Regions from separate parts of the Blautia sp. AF19-13LB genome, predicted to be linked through region 4. Evidence: predicted binding sites of a transcription regulator. Region 4 holds the regulator's gene; each other region holds the start of a gene.

What was found. Region 4 encodes Rex, which represses fermentation and respiration genes when NADH is low (regulators of the CRP and FNR family bind a similar motif). Its sites were predicted from a motif close to ATTGTTAANTANTTAACAAT; they were not measured.
Region 1: DWX32_RS15325 (iron-sulfur cluster assembly scaffold protein) is a predicted target of Rex. The motif match lies at 1,481-1,500, and genes of this name have one in related genera.
Region 2: gap (type I glyceraldehyde-3-phosphate dehydrogenase) is a predicted target of Rex. The motif match lies at 2,299-2,318, and genes of this name have one in related genera.
Region 3: DWX32_RS07810 (L-lactate dehydrogenase) is a predicted target of Rex. The motif match lies at 1,923-1,942, and genes of this name have one in related genera.

What each region holds. Positions count from the first base shown of each region.
Region 1 covers NZ_QUGO01000017.1:28,977-32,641, reverse strand. The annotation lists gene DWX32_RS15335 (DNA topoisomerase) at 1-681, shown strand, start outside; gene DWX32_RS15330 (acyltransferase) at 730-1,395, shown strand; gene DWX32_RS15325 (iron-sulfur cluster assembly scaffold protein) at 1,620-2,312, shown strand; gene DWX32_RS15320 (GGGtGRT protein) at 2,338-3,348, shown strand; gene DWX32_RS20915 (DUF6783 domain-containing protein) at 3,416-3,508, shown strand; gene asd (aspartate-semialdehyde dehydrogenase) at 3,575-3,665, opposite strand, start outside.
Region 2 covers NZ_QUGO01000001.1:147,983-151,647, forward strand. The annotation lists gene nifU (Fe-S cluster assembly scaffold protein NifU) at 1-210, shown strand, start outside; gene mnmA (tRNA 2-thiouridine(34) synthase MnmA) at 213-1,307, shown strand; gene DWX32_RS00805 (histidinol-phosphatase HisJ family protein) at 1,304-2,104, shown strand; gene gap (type I glyceraldehyde-3-phosphate dehydrogenase) at 2,368-3,381, shown strand; gene DWX32_RS00815 (phosphoglycerate kinase) at 3,596-3,665, shown strand, end outside.
Region 3 covers NZ_QUGO01000006.1:85,344-89,008, forward strand. The annotation lists gene DWX32_RS07805 (CoB--CoM heterodisulfide reductase iron-sulfur subunit B family protein) at 1-696, opposite strand, end outside; gene DWX32_RS07810 (L-lactate dehydrogenase) at 902-1,849, opposite strand; gene DWX32_RS07815 (Mur ligase family protein) at 2,354-3,665, opposite strand, start outside.
Region 4 covers NZ_QUGO01000007.1:207,393-211,057, forward strand. The annotation lists gene DWX32_RS20455 (hypothetical protein) at 1-118, opposite strand, end outside; gene DWX32_RS09410 (bifunctional ADP-dependent NAD(P)H-hydrate dehydratase/NAD(P)H-hydrate epimerase) at 182-1,690, opposite strand; gene DWX32_RS09415 (redox-sensing transcriptional repressor Rex) at 1,780-2,436, opposite strand; gene DWX32_RS09420 (ABC-F family ATP-binding cassette domain-containing protein) at 2,591-3,665, shown strand, end outside.

The DNA.
Region 1 (3,665 bases), on a different contig from region 4:
CGTAAGAAAGAGGAGGACGACGAGGGCAGAAAGGAGGACGAGACGACTTGCGATCCCTCTTTTCTTGCAGCGCTGTCCCAGCTGCAGAAAGGCAGCGAGCTGAATCTTCTCGGCCTTTCTATCAAGGAAGGAGAAACCTCTCCGCCAAAACGCTACACCTCCGGTTCGATGATCCTTGCAATGGAAAATGCCGGACAGCTCATTGAAGACGAGGAGCTGCGCGAACAGATTAAGGGAAGCGGCATCGGAACGAGTGCGACGCGTGCTGAGATTCTGAAAAAGCTTGTCTTTATCAAATATCTTGCTCTGAACAAAAAGACGCAGGTTATCACCCCGACACAGCTTGGCGAAATGATCTACGACGTCGTACACCAGTCGATCCGCCCGCTTCTGAATCCGGAGCTGACGGCAAGCTGGGAAAAGGGACTTACCTATGTAGCGGAAGGCTCCATTACCTCCGAGGAATATATGGGAAAACTGGAAAACTTTGTGACACGCCACACGGTAAATGTGAAGCAGCTGCGGAATCAGTTCCAGCTAAAGAGCAGCTTTGATGCGTCCGCGCCGTATTACAAAAAAGCCTCTTCCACGCGCTCCCGTACCGGGAAACGTACCGCTGCAGAAGACTCCTCAGCAAAGTCCTATTCCACCGCCGGAAAAAAAGGCGCACAGAACTCCTGAAATGTGGTAAGATAAACAGGAACTAAAACAAGAAAGGATGAATCACGCATGAAAGATGCAACCATTTCTGAACTTTATGATTTAACCCAGACCATTGCCGCAAAAATCTTTGAAGGCAAAACGTATCCATGGGAAGTGCTTCCGCTCATTAAAGATTTTATTCTTGAACTCGGCGAAACACTCGATCCGGCAGAATACGAAAAACGCGGCGAAAATGTCTGGATCGCAAAAGATGCCGTGATCGCACCGACCGCTTCCATTAACGGCCCATGCATCATTGGAAAAGGCGCTGAGATCCGTCAGTGTGCCTTTATCCGCGGAAACGCCATCGTCGGCGAAGGCGCTGTCGTTGGAAACTCCACCGAACTGAAAAATGTCATTCTCTTTAATAAAGTACAGGTTCCGCATTACAACTATGTCGGCGACTCTGTTCTTGGATACAAAGCCCATATGGGTGCCGGTTCCATTACTTCCAATGTAAAATCCGATAAGAAGCTCGTTGTTGTCAAAGGCGCAGATGAACAGATCGAAACCGGACTGAAAAAATTCGGTGCGATGCTCGGCGATGAAGTTGAGGTCGGCTGTAACAGCGTATTGAACCCGGGAACGGTTGTCGGAAGAAATTCCAACATTTATCCACTCTCCTGTGTTCGCGGTGTGATCCCGTCAGGTCATATTTTTAAGAATGCGAAAGAAATTGTCAAAAAAATCTGATAATTAAAAAAATTCTCTTTTATCGAGAGAAAACCAAACCGATTGATTTAAAAGACCGCCGGAAATTTTATCGTTTTCCGGTGGTCTTTGCAATTTTTTATCAAAATATGCTGGACGAATGACCAATTTTGTGAGACAATAACCATAGGTCTGTGAACAGGCTGGAAACAGTCCGTTCGAAAGACAAAAGCTCAAATAAGTACATATTTGAAAGGAGTTTAACAATGACTTATTCACACGAAGTAGAAATGATGTGTCCGGTTGCCCAGGGCGTGCATCACGGTGCAGCTCCGATTCCGGAGGAAGCAAAATGGGTAAAAGCAAAAGAAATCAAAGACATTTCCGGATTCACTCACGGTATTGGCTGGTGCGCACCGCAGCAGGGTACCTGCAAACTGACTCTGAACGTAAAAGAGGGCGTTATCCAGGAAGCTCTCGTTGAGACCATCGGATGTTCAGGAATGACTCATTCTGCAGCTATGGCATCTGAGATTCTGCCAGGACTTACCATCCTTGAGGCACTGAATACTGACCTTGTGTGTGATGCTATCAATACTGCTATGAGAGAGCTCTTCCTGCAGATCGTTTACGGAAGAAGCCAGAGTGCATTCTCCGAGGACGGACTGGTTGTAGGCGCAGGCCTGGAAGACCTTGGTAAAGGACTTCGTTCCCAGGTTGGTACCATGTACGGAACTCTTGCAAAAGGACCTCGTTACCTGGAGATGACCGACGGTTATGTAACAGGTATCGCTCTGGATGCAGATGATGAGATTATCGGTTACAAATTCATCAACTTCGGAAAGATGATGGACTTCATCAAAGCCGGCGATGATGCAAACACAGCTTTCGAAAAAGCAAGCGGACAGTACGGACGTGTTGCTGATGCTGTTAAGATCGTTGACCCGAGAAAAGAGTAATCAGATAATTTAGGAGGATAGGAAAATGGCTTTATTTGAATCATATGAAAGAAGAGAGAAACAGATTCTGGCTAAGCTTGCTGAGTACGGAATCAACTCCATCGAAGAAGCTGCAGAAGTTACAAAAGCTGCTGGCCTTGATGTATACAAAATGATCGAAGGCATTCAGCCAATCTGCTTCGAGAATGCAAAATGGGCTTACACTGTAGGCGCAGCAATCGCAATCAAAAAAGGATGCCGCAAAGCTTCTGAAGCTGCTGCAGCAATCGGTGAGGGACTTCAGTCCTTCTGTATCCCGGGTTCTGTAGCAGATCAGCGTAAAGTTGGTCTTGGCCATGGTAACCTTGGTAAAATGCTTCTGGAAGAGGACACCGAGTGCTTCGCATTCCTGGCTGGACATGAGTCCTTCGCAGCTGCTGAGGGTGCTATCGGTATCGCTGAAAAAGCAAACAAAGTACGTCAGAAACCTCTGCGTGTTATCCTGAACGGTCTTGGAAAAGACGCTGCTCAGATCATCGCTCGTATCAACGGCTTTACTTATGTAGAGACTGAGTATGACTACTACACCGGAGAACTGAAAGAAGTATTCAGAAAAGCATACTCCGATGGACCGCGTGCGAAAGTTAACTGCTACGGCGCTAACGACGTTCGCGAAGGCGTTGCTATCATGTGGAAAGAGAACGTTGACGTTTCCATCACCGGAAACTCCACCAACCCGACTCGTTTCCAGCATCCAGTTGCAGGTACCTACAAAAAAGAGCGTATCGAAGCTGGTAAAAAATACTTCTCCGTTGCTTCCGGCGGTGGTACAGGACGTACTCTTCACCCGGACAACATGGCAGCAGGTCCTGCTTCCTACGGTATGACCGATACTATGGGACGTATGCATTCTGACGCTCAGTTTGCAGGTTCTTCTTCTGTACCGGCTCACGTAGAAATGATGGGTCTGATCGGCGCAGGAAACAACCCAATGGTTGGTATGACTGTTGCTGTAGCTGTTGCTGTTGAAGAGGCAGCAAAAGCTGGCAAATTCTAAGATTAGCCAAACTTTGCGTAAATAAAATTATTTGAGCAAAAAAGAAGCGCCGCGGGAATTTTCCCGTATGGCGCTTCTTTTTTGCTGCTTTCGATATCCTGCAAAGTTGGGCGTGCAGATTGCAGGAACGATGTTTCAAACACATGCTATATTCTTTTGATCCATGCACAAAAAACGCCTCTGAACCCAAAACGTTTCAGAGGCGTTTTTTATATCATTCTAAGCATTATTTTGCAGCGATAAACTTCTTTGCAACCAGTGTCTCTGCACAAAGTACTGCTCCGCCTGCTGCGCCGCGGACCGTGTTGTGGGACAGA
Region 2 (3,665 bases), on a different contig from region 4:
ACCATCCAGGAAGCTCTGGAAGTAACCAACAAAGCTGTTATGGAAGCACTCGACGGACTTCCGCCGGTCAAAGTTCACTGTTCTCTGCTTGCAGAAGAAGCAATTCACGCTGCACTCTGGGATTACGCAGAGAAACACCACATCAAGATCGAAGGTCTTGCAAAACCGAAGTCTGATATCAGCGAGGGCGAGGAAGAGGAAGAATACTAAGTATGGGAAAAAAGAAGGTAGTCGTTGGAATGTCCGGCGGCGTAGATTCCTCGGTGGCAGCGTATCTCCTGAAAAAAGCAGGATACGATGTCATCGGGGTGACCATGCAGATCTGGCAGGATGAGGCCGAGACAGTCCAGGAGGAAAACGGGGGCTGTTGCGGCCTCTCTGCTGTTGATGATGCAAGGCGCGTGGCACAGGTGCTGGACATTCCGTATTATGTCATGAACTTCAAAAAAGAGTTCCGTGAGAACGTCATGGACTATTTCACGAACGAATATCTCTGCGGCAGAACACCGAACCCGTGTATCGCCTGCAACCGCTATGTGAAATGGGAAGCGTTGCTTCAGCGCAGTCTTTCCATTGGAGCGGACTACATTGCGACCGGACATTATGCAAGAATCGAACAGCTTGCCAATGGACGGTATGCGATTGCAAATTCGGTAACAGCGGCAAAAGACCAGACGTATGCACTGTATAATCTGACCCAGGAGCAGCTTTCGCATACGCTGATGCCGGTCGGAGACTACACAAAAGATCAGATTCGTGAGATTGCAGCAAAAATCGGTCTTCCGGTAGCAAAAAAGAAGGATTCCCAGGAAATCTGCTTCGTGCCGGATCAGGATTACGCTTCCTTTATCCAGAACGAGACAGGAATCGTGGCACCGAAAGGCAATTTCGTGAATACAAAGGGTGAAATCCTCGGTACCCATGAGGGGATTACCCATTACACCGTAGGACAGCGCCGCGGACTCGGCCTTCCGATGGGACACCGCGTGTTCGTACTGGAAATCCGTCCGGAGACGAACGAGGTTGTGGTCGGCGAAAATGAAGAGGTTTTCGCAAAAGTAGTAAAAGCAAACAAAGTAAACTATATGGCAATTCCGCCGCTGGAACTTGGAGAAGAGCTCTCCTGCACCGCAAAAATCCGGTACGGGCACAAAGGCTCCCCGTGCGTGATCAAACGGACCGGGGAAGATGAGATTACCTGTACCTTCCCGGACGGCGTGCGTGCTCCGACACCGGGACAGGCTGTTGTCTTCTACGTGGACGGCTGTGTCGGCGGAGGCGGAACGATTACGGAGGCCGAAAGATGAAAATAGCGGACTGTCATATGCACAGTTTCTTTTCAAGTGACAGCGAAGCACCAACAGAAGAGATGGTAAAACGGGCAGTCGAGCTGGGACTTCCGGCAATCTGCCTGACGGATCACTACGATATGGATTACAGTACCGGCGAGTTCCAGCTCGATACACCGGCATATGCGGCAAAAATCCGGGAACTGCAGGAAAAATACCACGACAGAATCGATATCCGATTCGGCGTGGAACTGGGACTGCAGCTCCACTTAAAAGAACGGATGGAAGAGTATGTAAATGCGTGGCCGTTCGACTATGTGATCGGATCCATGCATGTCATTGACGGAAAAGACCCCTATTATGAGGATGCTTTCCCGGACTGGACGGCAGAAGAGCTGTACCGGGCGTATTTTCGGGCTACAGCAGAAAATATCCGGTTCTTCCACAATTTCCAGACGCTTGGTCATCTGGATTATGTGGTACGCTACTGCAGAGAAAAGGGAAAAGATTACAGCTACCGCGCATTTGCGGACGAGATCGATACCATTTTAAAAGAGCTGATTCAGTACGATATCGCGCTGGAAATCAACACCGGCGGCTACAAGGCAGGCCTTGGCGTGCCGAATCCGACGCCGGATGTCATCAGAAGATACCGGGAACTGGGCGGCGAAAAGATCACCTTCGGTGCCGATGCCCACAAACCGGAACATATAGCGTTTCATTTCGCGGACGCGGCAGCTATCGCGCAGGAAGCCGGATTCCGGTACTACGTGCGGTTTAAAGAGAAAAAGCCGGAATATCTGCCGATCCAATAGAAAACACGCAGGAAAAGCCGGAAAAAGCCCCAGAAAGGCTGGATTCCGGCTCTTTCTGCAATAGACGGATCTTTCGAAATTTTGCAGAAATACGGATTGGCATCCGGCTTCTTCACAAATTTTAGAAATAATTTCGTATTTTCTTGAAAATAGAACTTGAATTTTCCGACGAAATTAGGTATTATACAGATAAGGTTGATGTTTCTTTAACAAAGTACAGAGACTCAAAATTAAAATTCACTTTTTAGGAGGAATTGAAAATCATGGCAGTAAAAGTAGCAATCAATGGTTTTGGCCGTATCGGACGTCTTGCATTCAGACAGATGTTTGGAGCAGAAGGTTATGAAGTAGTAGCAATCAACGATTTAACATCCCCGAAGATGTTAGCTCATCTGTTAAAATATGACTCTTCTCAGGGAAAATATGCTCTGGCTGATACCGTAACATCCGATGAAGATTCCATCACAGTAGATGGCAAAAACATCAAAATCTATGCTTTCCCGGATGCTAACAACTGCCCATGGGGAGAGCTTGGCGTAGACGTAGTTCTGGAGTGCTCCGGATTCTACACCTCCAAAGCAAAAGCTCAGGCACACATCAATGCAGGTGCTCGTAAAGTAGTTATCTCCGCTCCGGCTGGTAACGACCTTCCGACCATCGTTTACAATGTAAACCATGAGACACTGACAGCAGACGATAACATCATCTCCGCTGCATCCTGCACCACAAACTGCCTTGCACCTATGGCAAAAGCTCTGAACGAACTGGCTCCGATTAAATCCGGTATCATGGTTACTATCCATGCTTACACTGGAGATCAGATGACTCTGGACGGACCGCAGAGAAAAGGCGATCTGAGAAGATCCCGTGCAGCTGCAGTTAACATCGTTCCAAACAGCACCGGTGCTGCAAAAGCAATCGGCCTTGTTATTCCGGAACTGAACGGCAAACTGATCGGTTCTGCACAGCGTGTTCCAACCCCAACCGGTTCTACCACAATCCTTACAGCAGTTGTAGAAGGAACTGTAACTGTTGACGAGATCAACGCAAAAATGAAAGCTTCTGCAACCGAGTCCTTCGGATACAACACAGATGAAATCGTATCCAGCGACATCGTTGGTATGAGATATGGTTCTCTGTTCGATGCAACTCAGACCATGGTTCTTCCGCTGGACAACGGAACAACAGAGGTACAGGTTGTTTCTTGGTATGATAACGAGAACTCCTACACAAGCCAGATGGTTCGTACCATCAAATACTTCAGCGAGTTAGCATAATTTAACAAACTGAACGGCAAAATTTCAGAGCCCAAAGGGTCCGGTCTGTTAAGGACCGGGCCCTTTTTGCGAATGCGGCGGAAAAATACGGCACAAAAACAGCCCTTTTCCGTGTGCAAAAATTATAAACTGCATTTTTAAATAAGGACCGCGATGCCGCAAAAACAAAGAAACGGCGCGGCAGATGCAGTTGGATATATGGAGGGAAACGCCCATGTTAAACAAAAAAACCGTAGATGATATCAACGTAAAAGGAAAAAGAGTCCTTGTAAGATGTGACTTCA
Region 3 (3,665 bases), on a different contig from region 4:
CATGCAAAGCGGACATGCAGTGATCAGTTCTTCTGCTCCTTTGTAGGATGCGGATGCCATGATCTGGTCTACCATGTTGGATGCCATTTTCTTTTCTTTGAGGGATATGTAGCCGCCGCAGCACTCATTTCTCATCGGATATACGACCGGTGTTGCGCCAAGGGCCTTGATAAAGTCTTCAATGATTGTCGGATTTTCCGGATCGTCAAACTGCATTGTGGTGCTCGGACGAAGCAGCATACAGCCGTAATATGCGCCGATTTTTCTTCCTTTTAATGGGTTTACCACTTTCTCTTTGATCTTGTCAAATCCAACGACGTCACGCAGCACTTCCAGATAATGAAGTACTTTCGTTTCGCCAAGATATGGCTCGGAAAGAGCCATGTAGTTGTTTACTTTTGTCTGAATGTCTTCTACATTCGCCATGTCATCGTTTACGCGTTTGATCACGTGATGACAGGCGGAACAGACTGTGATCAGATCCTGTCCTTTTTCTTTGGCGTCTGCTAAGGCGCGAACCGAAGAAAGTTTGGTAGCGATTTCATCGGATGCCTGTGGATACACAGCTCCGCAGCACTGCCAGTTTTCAATTTCTTCCAGTTCAAATCCCAGAACTTTTGCGCATTCTCTGGCATAGTGATCCAGATCTTTTGCTTTGTTCTTCAGCGTACAGCCCGGAAAATAACTGTAGGTCATGGAATTGCTCCTTTCTTGTTACTCCTATTGGTTTCCATTTTGCCTGCGGTATCTTCTGTCCGGCACCGGAAAAGTTTCCGGTACTCTTTTTATGTACACCCGGCGGAAAATTTCTTCAGGCGCACGTTAAGGCAGTGGGAGATACCGCTCTTTCGCACTTTCTGCCACTGCCATAAATTTTATGTTTTGAGCTTATTGCCCGCTCTTAGTGCTCGATCTGTGCGATAACTGCTTTTAATGCGTCGGCACTTGCTTTGAGTTTTTCTACTTCCTCTTTTGTCATACGCATCGGAATCTTGCCCTGTACGCCTTTCGGTCCAACGAGGGTCAGTGTGCTTAAGCATACATCCTCGATGCCGTACTCACCGTGCATCATGGAAGATACGGTTGCTACAGAATCGGAAGAAGAAAGAATGGTTGCTACCAGTTTGCATACTGCAACAGATACTGCATAGAAAGTAGCTCCTTTGTTTGCAATAACCTGTCCGCCGGAAGTTCTTACGTACTCCAGCATAGCATCTTTGTCGATCTTGGTTACGTTCCTGCCCATTTTTTCTACGGTCTCGTAGTACTCGTCCAGACTGACACCGGAAACGTAAGCGCCGCTCCACGGAATGAAGGAAGTATCGCCGTGCTCACCGAATACGTAAGCGTGGATGTTTTTCTGGGCAATGTTGAGGTGTTCAGACAGTCCGCAGCGAAGTCTTGCGGAATCCAGCATGGTACCGGAACCAAGGATCTGGTTTTCCGGAAGTCCGGAGATCTTTGTAAACACGTAGGTCATGATATCAACCGGGTTGCTTACAATGATGTAGATGGCATTCGGAGCCGCTTTTACGATTTCCGGTGTGATGGATTTTAAGATGTTTACGTTGGTCTGGGTCAGCTCAATACGGGTCTGGCCAGGCTTTCTTGCAATACCGGAAGTAATAATTACGATATCAGAGTCCTTGGCATCCTCATACTCACCTGCGATGATGGAGACCGGATCGCGGAAGCAGGTACCCTGCGCGATATCCATAACCTCTCCCTCTACTTTTTTCTTGTTAATATCGATGAGAACAATCTCAGACGCGATGTCTTCGTTCGACAGTGTATAGGCGATCGTAGATCCAACGCTTCCAGCTCCAATGATGGTAATCTTGCTGCTCATAAATACTCCTTTCTAAAATACCCCTAGTTGGTTTTTGTGATTGATAAATTTTTCACTTTTCTTATCATAGCACTATGACAAGAATTTAACAAGTGTTTTTTTCGAGCATTTTCGTGAAATCTTTTTTCTCACTGAGCCCGTACGCTTCCAGAAGGGGTGTTCTGGATATATCTCAATACAATTATACCATTTTTTGTTCTTTTTCACAAGAATTCTTTCCAAAAACTTACAGTTTTGTCCTTCATCCCGCAGAATTCGTCTTTTCCCGCATGGTTCCCGGGTTTTTGCTTTCTGTGTTCAGTTTCACATATCTAACTTTCGTTCGTTATATTTTTAACAATTTTTCGTCATATGTGTTAGTTTCTGTCCTTCTTTTCTACATTTTGTAGGATGTATCCGCCAAATTTCCTGTCTGATTTTCGTTTCTGCTGCCGCCAGACGCAAAAAAAGACACGGATTTTTCTGTTCCGTGTCTTTTTTGCTCTGTTTTTTCTGTTTTTGCTTCTATTCTTCTGTTTCACGGGCCGTTGCCGCTTCGGCAAATGCATTCCCATATTCGGCAAGCGCCTCTTTTGCATAGACGGCATCTGACCGGTACGGCACATTTCCGTTTCCGACGTGCATCGTCACGTCCGCGCCTTTTCCAAGGATCAGAACAACCTCTCCCGGTACGGCGCCAAGAATCGCCTCCCGGATTGCTGCTCCGCGGTCCATGCGGATCTGGAAGGATGCACCTTCCTTTGCTATGTATCCGCCGATCTCCTCACAGATCGCCTGCGGATCTTCGTTTCCCGGATCATCCGGTACGAGGAAAATCCGGTCCGCCCGTTTTCCGGAAATCTCACCCATATCTTTTCTGCGGTTGAATGCTTTTCCGCCCGGGGTTCCGAACACAACGCTTACGCGGCTTCCCGGGTATTCGAGTGCTACGGTATCAAACATTTTTTCAAAACTCAGGCCATTGTGCGCGAAATCCACGATCGCCGTGACCTCGCCCGCGCTGCTCTCATACGTCTCCATCCTTCCCGGAACGGTGACGCCAAGGAGGCTTTCCTTGATCAGCGAAACCGGGATTCCCATCGACCAGGCAGCCGCAATGGCAGCTACGGCATTCTCCACATTGAAGGCTCCGTGCACCGGCAGGGTAAAATCTTCCGAGAAATCCGGTCCTGCCACATGGAAATAGAATTTTCCTCTGCCCGGCTTGATATCACTCACGCGGATTACAGCATTTTCTTTCGATCCAAACGTAACGACGCGCTCACATTTTGCCGCAGCTTTCAGGATTTCCCCGATATGGTCGCTGTCCAGGTTCACGCAGGCGCAGGTGCAGCGGTCGAAGATCTTTAATTTCGACTGGAAATAATCATCAAAATCCTTGTGCTCCGTCGGGCTGATGTGGTCCTTGGAGATGTTCAGGAAAATGGCGGTATCAAAATGCGTGTTTCCGACTCTCTCGTATTTGAGCGCCTGGGAGGATACTTCCATCACCATATGGGAAAGGCCTGCATCTACGGCATTGCGCATATGGCGGCACAGCTCCAGGGATTCCGGCGTGGTGAGCGTTGATGCTTCTCTCGTCTTTCCGTCGTAATATTCAATCGAACTTAACAGTGCACATCCGTTTCCGCCCTGTTTTTTCAGGCAGGCATCGAGCATCGACTGCAGGTAGTATGCTGTCGTTGTCTTTCCTTTTGTTCCGGTCAGCGCCGTGACATGCAGCGACTTTGCCGGATAATCGTAAAACGCCTCACCCAGCACAAACTGTGCTTTTCTGGCATCGTTGACGATGAGCGCCGGAATTTCTTTTCCCGCT
Region 4 (3,665 bases):
CTCCGATTCTTTCCGTTTTGCTTTCCCATACGATAACGATCCGGCGTTTTACGCCTTTTAAAATCGTTTCCATGTATTTAATATTGCCTGTTTTTCCGGAGGTATTCACAAATTTCATCCGGCGCTTCAAAAAAGTCCGCCCGGAGTCCTTTTGGGAACCCGTGATTCTGATCTGCTTTGCTCAGATTGACTGCAATCCTCTGATAATCTCGGATGCTGTTACATAGGAAGCACTGCTTTTTTCTTCCGCAGCCTCTCCCGCCTTTCCATGCGCATATGCCGCCAGTGCCGCTGTTTTGGCAAGGCTGATTTTTTTCTCGTTTTTTTCACACTGACGTTTTGCTGCAAAGGCGCCTGTGATTCCCGCGAGCACATCGCCGCTTCCCGCCGTCGCAAGCGCACTGCTTCCGCTTGTGTTTATGTAATACTGCTCACGCCCTTCCTCTGCTGTCACGGTTACGGAATCCTTTCGTACACAGCAGGCCTGGTATTTTTCGGCTGCCCTTCCGGCGCTTCCTGCCGGGTCACGCTGGCATTCTGCAATGGTCATGTGCAGCAGCCGTGCAAGCTCTCCTACATGAGGCGTTAAAATTTTTTCTGCCCGGCAGCCCGAAAGAATCTCTGCATCTTCTGCAATCAGGTTCAGCGCATCTGCATCCAGAACAAGAGGAACTTCTGTGTGCTGCACCGTAAAAACGAGCAGTTCTTTTGCCGTCCGGCTTTTGGAAAGTCCCGGTCCCGCAACAACAGCGTCCGCCCAGGCGAGATCCTGCAGCAGGGCTTCTTCCGGAAGCGGCTCATCCTCCTTCCAGAAATCCGCCATTGCTTCCGGCAGGGCACAGAAAAGCGGCGTACGGTTTCTTTCCTCTGTCACAACCTTTACCATGCCGGCACCGGATGCAAGGACTGCCCTGGCACACAAAACAGCGGCTCCGCACATGGCACCGGAACCGGCAAGTACCAGCACCTTTCCGAAGGTTCCCTTATTTCCCATCGGCGTGCGGGTAAGAAACCGGTCCAGATCTTCTTTTTCCACTGAACCGTACCAGGGCGTCTCCTCTTCTCCTGCATCAAAGCCGATTCCGATATCACGGACCAGGACCTCTCCGGCATATCGTTTTCCGGGATCAAAGAGAAGCCCTGGCTTTGCACAGGCAAATGTCACCGTGGCTCTGGCTTTCACCGCCGCATCAAGGACCTCTCCGGTATCCGTGTGGATCCCCGAAGGGATGTCCACGGCAAGAACAGGAACACCGCTTGCGCAGATTGCTTCCACTGCCCTCCGGTACTCCCCTGCCAGCGGACGGGATACGCCAATTCCAAAGATGGCATCTATGATAACAGTATATTCCCGGAAATCCGGATTCTTAACCTCACGGACCCCATAATTTTCCGCAATTTTCTTCTGTGCTCTCATGCCTTCACTGTATTTTTCCGGATTTCCAAGACAGAACAGTTCCGCATCCACCCCTTTCGTCTTTAAAATCCGTGCAATTGCCGCACCGTCCCCTCCATTATTTCCGGGACCGCACACAGCAAGGACTTTTCCTGTATCCCATGTTCCATTTTGAAGCTCCTCCACGCAGGACAGCGCTGCGCGCTCCATCAGTACCAGGGACGGTACCCCCATGGTTTCGATCGTATTGCGGTCTGCCTGCTTCATCTGTGCTGCTGTAAGAATCCGTTTCATCGCTTTTCCTCCTTTTCCTGCCTTATCCGGAAAGTGAACAGAAAAAGTCTCCGGTTTCCCGAAGACTCTCCTGCTTTTGTTTTGGTTTCTTAATTGTTCTTTGGATGCTCCGCCTCATATCTGGTCAGATTGTAGGAGAGACGCATCAGACTTTCGGAAAGATGGACGTTCTCGACGATCACATCTTTCGGAAGTTTTAAGTTTAGATCGGTATGTGCAAAATTCCAGATTGCTTTTACACCGTTGTCCACGAGAATCTCTGCCATCTCTACCGCTTTTGCTTTTGGCAGTGTCAAAGCCGCAATCTCTACATGGTGTTCCTTGATAAATTCCGGAAGCTCGTCCGCCATGCGGATTTCAATTCCGCGCACGGAGATTCCTTTTAATACCGGGTTGACGTCAAAAATACCGACCGTTTTGAATCCGCTTCTTTCAAAGGCCGCATAATTAGCAAGCGCCTGTCCCAGATTTCCGGCTCCGACAAAAATCATATTGTGGACTCTGTCCAGACCTAAAATTTTTCCAATCTCGCTGTACAGATACCGCACGTTATAACCATACCCCTGCTGGCCGAAGCCGCCGAAATTATTTAAATCCTGGCGAATCTGGGAAGCTGTCACTTTCATCCGCTCGCTCAGCTCACCGGAAGAGATCCGTTCTACTCCGTCCTCCAGCAATTCGCCCAGGTAACGATAATATCTAGGAAGTCTTTTGATAACTGCCCGCGAAATTCCTTTTTCTTCCAAGATAAATTCCTCCTTATTTACACCTGCATATATTCATATTATATATGGTTGATAGAAAATTGTCAAAGATTTCTTGAAATTTTGTGTATTACTCTCTATAATAAGGATGGTGTATTATGTCAAAATACAGAAATATGTTATCTGGAGGAACCACATGATTCTTGCATGTCAGAATATCTCGAAAGCATTCGGGACAACGGAAATTATCAAAAATGCATCTTTTCATATAGAAGAACGCGAAAAAACCGCACTGGTCGGCATCAACGGTGCCGGAAAATCGACGCTGTTAAAAATCATCATCGGCGAAATGAGGGCCGATGAGGGAGAGGTCATCCTCTCCAAAGGAAAGACGATGGGCTATCTCGCCCAGCATCAGGATCTGACCGGACACCTTTCCATTTACCAGGAAGTGCTGACCGCGAAACAGAATCTGATCGATATGGAGGAACGCCTCCGTCAGATGGAAAGTGATATGAATACAAAATCCGGTGCAGAGCTGGATGAACTTCTTTCCACCTACACCCGCCTCTCCCATACCTTTGAACTGGAAAACGGATACGCGTACCGCAGTGAAGTCGTCGGTGTTTTAAAAGGTCTTGGCTTTTCCGAGAGCGATTTTGAAAAACAGGTGGACTCCCTCTCCGGCGGTCAGAAGACCCGCGTGGCACTTGGTAAACTGCTGCTCACCAAACCGGACATCATTCTGCTCGACGAGCCGACCAACCACCTCGATATGGACTCGATCTCCTGGCTCGAAACGTATCTTTTAAATTACAGCGGAGCCGTCCTGATCGTCTCCCATGACCGTTACTTTCTCGACCGCGTTGTCACAAAAGTCGTTGAAGTGGACAATAAAAAAGTAACAACTTTTGAGGGAAACTATACCGCCTACAGTCAAAAAAAAGCAATGCTCCGTGAAGCCGCTTACCATGCCTGGGTCAACCAGCAGCAGGAAATCCACCATCAGGAAGAAGTCATTGCAAAGCTGAAATCTTTCAACCGCGAGAAATCCATCAAACGCGCCGAGAGCCGTGAAAAAATGCTGGACAAAATGGATGTGCTGGAAAAGCCGACCGAAGTACGCTCCGATATGCGGATCCGTCTGGAACCGCGCATCACAAGCGGAAACGATGTGCTGACCGTCGAGCACCTCTCCAAAGCCTTCCCGGGACAGACGCTTTTCCAGGATCTGAATTTCGAAATCAAGCGCGGGGAGCGCGTCGCAATCA